Regions from separate parts of the Arthrobacter sp. BB-1 genome, predicted to be linked through region 1. Evidence: riboswitches for the same ligand, from Rfam matches in the RefSeq annotation. Region 1 holds a riboswitch; the other holds the start of a gene.
The links. Region 1 has a riboswitch for glycine ahead of gcvP (aminomethyl-transferring glycine dehydrogenase). Riboswitches for the same ligand answer to the same signal wherever they lie in the genome.
Positions count from the first base shown of each region.

Region 2: linked by a shared signal. The riboswitch ahead of gcvP (aminomethyl-transferring glycine dehydrogenase) and the one ahead of gcvP (aminomethyl-transferring glycine dehydrogenase) in region 1 are both predicted to bind glycine.

Region 1 covers NZ_VDEV01000031.1:5,564-7,952, reverse strand. The annotation lists gene FHJ30_RS17085 (hypothetical protein) at 1-251, shown strand, start outside; gene FHJ30_RS17080 (SRPBCC domain-containing protein) at 260-451, shown strand; glycine riboswitch at 651-748, shown strand; gene gcvP (aminomethyl-transferring glycine dehydrogenase) at 909-2,389, shown strand, end outside.
Region 2 covers NZ_VDEV01000008.1:18,552-20,940, reverse strand. The annotation lists gene gcvP (aminomethyl-transferring glycine dehydrogenase) at 1-1,289, opposite strand, end outside; glycine riboswitch at 1,469-1,567, opposite strand; gene FHJ30_RS04530 (TetR/AcrR family transcriptional regulator) at 1,659-2,198, opposite strand; gene FHJ30_RS04525 (MFS transporter) at 2,265-2,389, shown strand, end outside.

The DNA of each region.
Region 1 (2,389 bases):
GCCTGCTTGCCGCCATCGTGCCCATTGCAGGGCTGGCAGCGGTAGTAGTGGGCTGCCTCGTCGCATGGAGCAACGCGAACGCAAGCTTCGGCTGGTTCGCCTACGCGCCCCTGAGCAATCAACTTTTCAGCGGAAACGGCATCGCCTTCGTGACCCAAGGAACACAAATCGGGCTGGCCGTCGCCGGACTCGGGCTGCTGGTGCTGGCGTTCTGGGCTGGATATCGGATCGGCAAAAGGGCCGCCCCCTAAATAGGCACATGGGCTCCTGGGGCCAGCAGCAGTGCGAGGTCCTCGCCGCCGACCCCGGCAAATCCATTAGCTTCCTCTTCTCGGAGGGCGTGCGTGACACCACCATCACCTGGCCGCTCGAGCCGGTGGACGGCGGCACGGTGCTCCACCACGAACACCGGATTCCGCCTCGACACCCCCATGGGCAAGCAGGCCATTGAAGGCATGGGCAGCGGGTGGCCCGGACTGCTGGCGCGGATCGACGGGGGTCCTCGCCGGCGTCTCGTGACGCTTTGGCAAGCGCACGACGGCGGGCGTGTCCCGCCGTCGTGCGTCCGCCTTGGAGGGACGCGGATTTTGCATCCCGCCCCGTGACCCTGTATGGTGTGAGCCGTGTCACCCACCAGTGGCACGTGCTTATGATCTGCGGCGGGAGAGTCCTGCCGGTACGTTCTGCAGGCGCCGTAGGAGCAAATCCTCCCCAGGAATCTCTCAGGCCCACGTACCGCCGCGGCAAGGCAACTCTGGAAAGCAGTCCGGGCAACCGGGCTCACCGACGGTGCAAGTGGCGTCCCGCTGAACAGCAGGGCAATGCAAAACTCTCAGGTCCAATACAGAGCGGGGAGGAACCCGAATCAAAGTGGCACCCTTCGCCACCTGAATTATGGAGTTCCTCTCATGACGGTTCAATCGTCCCCAACCACCTTCGCTGACCGCCATATCGGCGCGCGCCGCCAGTCCGACATCGACACCATGCTCAAGGCAGTCGGCTACGACACCCTTGATGGCCTGGTGGACAGCGCGGTCCCGGATTCCATCCGCCAGGACAAGCCCCTCACCCTTGAGGGCGCACTGAGCGAAGTCCAGGTCCTCGCCGAGCTCCGCAAGCTCGCCGGCAAGAACAAGATGGCCGTGCAGATGATTGGCCAGGGCTACTACGACACCGTGACCCCGCCGGTGATCCGCCGCAACATCCTCGAAGCCCCTGCCTGGTACACCGCCTACACCCCGTACCAGCCCGAGATTTCCCAGGGCCGGCTTGAGGCGCTGCTGAACTTCCAGACCATGGTCCAGGACCTCACCGCCCTGCCCGTTGCCAACGCGTCGCTGCTCGACGAAGCCACCGCCGTGGCCGAAGCCGTGCTGCTGATGCGCCGGGCCAACAAGTCCAAGACCGCGAAGGACGGCAAGACCGTCCTGGACGCCGACCTCCTCCCGCAGACCATCGCCATCGTGCTGGGCCGCGCCGAGGCCCTCGGCTTCGAGGTTGAAGTCGCTGACCTCACGTCCGGCCTGCCCGACGGCGACATCAACGGCGTGGTCCTCCAGCAGCCCGGCGTCTCCGGCCGCGTCTGGGACCAGTCCGCCGTCATCGCCGAGGCCAAGGACCGCGGTGCCCTGGTCACCGTCGCCGCGGACCTCCTGGCCCTCACCCTCATCACCCCGCCGGGGGAGCAGGGCGCGGACATCGCCGTCGGCTCCACCCAGCGCTTCGGCGTGCCGTTGTTCTTTGGGGGACCGCACGCCGCCTACATGGCCGTCCGCGACGGCATGGAGCGCACCCTCCCCGGCCGCATCGTCGGCGTCTCCAAGGACAACGCCGGCGTCCCCGCCTACCGCCTGGCCCTGCAGACCCGCGAGCAGCACATCCGCCGCGAAAAGGCCACCTCCAACATCTGCACCGCGCAGGCGCTGCTGGCCATCGTCTCCTCCTTCTACGCCGTCTACCACGGCCCCGACGGCCTGAAGGCGATCGCCGAAACCGTCCACAACAACGCCCGCGCCCTGGCCAGCACGTTGACGGCCGCCGGACGCGAACTGGTGTCCGACACCTTCTTCGACACCCTCACCGTCCGCGTGCCCGGAAAGGCCGCCAAGGTGATCACCGCCGCCGAAGCCCGCGGCATCAACCTGCGCCTCATCGACGCGGACACGGTTGGCGTGTCCGTCGATGAAACCACGACGCCGGAGGTCCTCTCCGCGGTGGCGGTCGCCTTCGGCGCCGGTCCGGTTGTGTCCGGCGAGGGCTTTGAGCTGCCGGAATCGGTGCTGCGCACCTCCTCCTACCTGCAGCACCCGGTGTTCAACACCCACCGCTCCGAAACCCAGTTGCTTCGCTACATCCGCCGCCTCTCCGACCGGGACCTGGCGCTTGACCG
Region 2 (2,389 bases), on a different contig from region 1:
TTGATGCCCGCGGCCTCGGCTGCGGAAACAATCCCGGCAGCCTTGCCCGGCACGGAGACCGTGACGGTGTCGAAGAAGCTGGTGTGCAGCACCTCCAACCCGGCGGCCTTGAGGGAGGCCGCCAGCGTCCTGGCGTGGAGGTGTGCGGACTGGGCGATCGCCTTCAGGCCCTCTGGGCCGTGGTACACGGCGTACATCGAAGCCACGATGGCCAGCAGTGCCTGCGCGGTGCAGATGTTGGACGTGGCCTTCTCGCGGCGGATGTGCTGCTCGCGGGTCTGCAGGGCCAGGCGGTAGGCGGGAACGCCGGCGTTGTCCTTCGAGACGCCAACAAGGCGGCCCGGCATGGAGCGCTCGAGGCCCTTCTGCACGGCCATGTAGGCGGCGTGCGGGCCGCCATAGAACAGCGGAACGCCGAAGCGCTGCGCGGAGCCGACGGCGATGTCCGCACCCTGCTCGCCGGGCGGGGTGATGAGGGTGAGGGCCAGGAGGTCGGCGGCCACCGTGACCAGGGCGCCGCGTTCCTTGGCCTCGGCGATAACCGGGCTGTGGTCAAAAACGCGGCCGGACGCTCCGGGCTGCTGGAGGACCACGCCGTTGATGTCGCCCTCGGGCAGGCCTTTGGCGAGGTCCGCGACTTCAACCTCGAAGCCGAGCGCCTCGGCCCGGCCCTTGACGATGGCGATGGTCTGCGGCAGGCAGTCGGCGTCCAGGACGGTCTTGCCGTCCTTCGCGCCTGCGTTCTGGCCTTTGGCCCTATTGGCCCTGCGCATCATCAGCACGGCCTCGGCCACTGCGGTGGCTTCGTCCAGCAGGGAGGCGTTGGCGATGGGCAGGCCCACCAGGTCCTGGACCATGGTCTGGAAGTTCAGCAGCGCCTCGAGCCGGCCCTGCGAAATTTCAGGCTGGTAGGGGGTGTAGGCGGTGTACCAGGCCGGGCCCTCCAGGATGTTCCGGCGGATCACCGGCGGGGTCACGGTGTCGTAGTAGCCCTGGCCGATCATCTGGACGGCGGTCTTGTTCTTGGCGGCGAGGCGGCGCAGTTCCGCGAGCGCCTCCACCTCGCTCAGGGCATCTGCCAGTTCCAGCGCAGAGTCCTGCCGGATGTCCTTGGGAACGGCGGTATCAACCAGCGCGTCCACGGTGTCGTAGCCTACGGCCTTGAGCATGGTGTCGACGTCGGCCTGGCGCCTTGCGCCGATGTGCCGGTCAACAAAGGTGGCGGCAGCGGCGGGGGCAGCAGTGGCCGGGGTGGCGGAGGCCGGAGATACAGTCACGAGGAACTCCATTACTAAGGCGGCGCAGGGTACGCCACATCGATTTGGGTCCTCCCCGCTCTGTATCTGTACCTGAGAGTTTCCGCGTTGCCTGAAGACGCGGGCATCGCTTGCACCGTCGGTGAACACAACAGTCCAGGGATCCGGGGACCGGACCTCCAGGCGGACGGCGTGCTGCTTTCCAGAGGTGCCTCGCCGCGGCGGTACATGGGCCTGTGAGATTCCTGGGGAGGATTTGCTCCTACGGCGCCTGCTTGTACCTTCTGGCAGGACTCTCCCGCCGCAGATCAAAGGCTATTCATTTGGGTTGTCTTGGCGCGCCGGCAACCGCCCGCGCACAGCCCAATTCTCCTATGCCGCAGGCCCGGGGGCAAATGTCAGCTAGCCCCGCAGCCGCTCCACGGCTGACAGGAGTTCCTCCACGTCCGCCCGCCTGTTCCCGGCCTTTCCCGCCGGCCCGCTTTCCCACATGGCGTTGAAGTACAGCCCGTCCCCCATATACAGGACCGCCTTGGCCATAGCCTTGCCCACGTCCTTCCCGATGAGCTCCAGCCATTGCTGCTGGATGGCGGCGAAGCGGCGGCGGGCTTCCTCGTGGGCCACCTCGGCCAGCCGCGTCGCGGCAACGAAGGAGCGGTCCATCGGGGTATCGGACCAGAGCGACGACTTGATGAAGTATGCCGCCGCCCCCTCGGGTGCGGACGCCATGGCGGCGAGGTCCTCCCCCGCCAGGCGGTCCAGCCGTTCCAGGGTGGCTGTGATCAAGGCTTCCTTGGTGGGGAAGTGGTACAGGAGGCCGCCCTTGGAGACGCCGGCACGCCTGGCCACGGCGTCCAGGGTGGCAGCCCGCTCCCCCACGTCGATCAGGAGCTGTTCAAAGGCATCGAGGACGGCGTCTCGCGCAACGGGTTTTCTGGCCATGATTCCCATCATGCATGGTCACGAGCCGGTTTCTTAACTATACCGTCCAGACGGTATAGTTAAAGCATGACCATGCCCGCCGCTTCCCAACAGAAGACCACCCGCCGTACCCAATCGAGGCCGCCCGCGCCACGCCCACCCAAGGGCAGTTGGCGCTGCTGGCTGGCCCTGGGCCTGCTGATGTTTCCAGT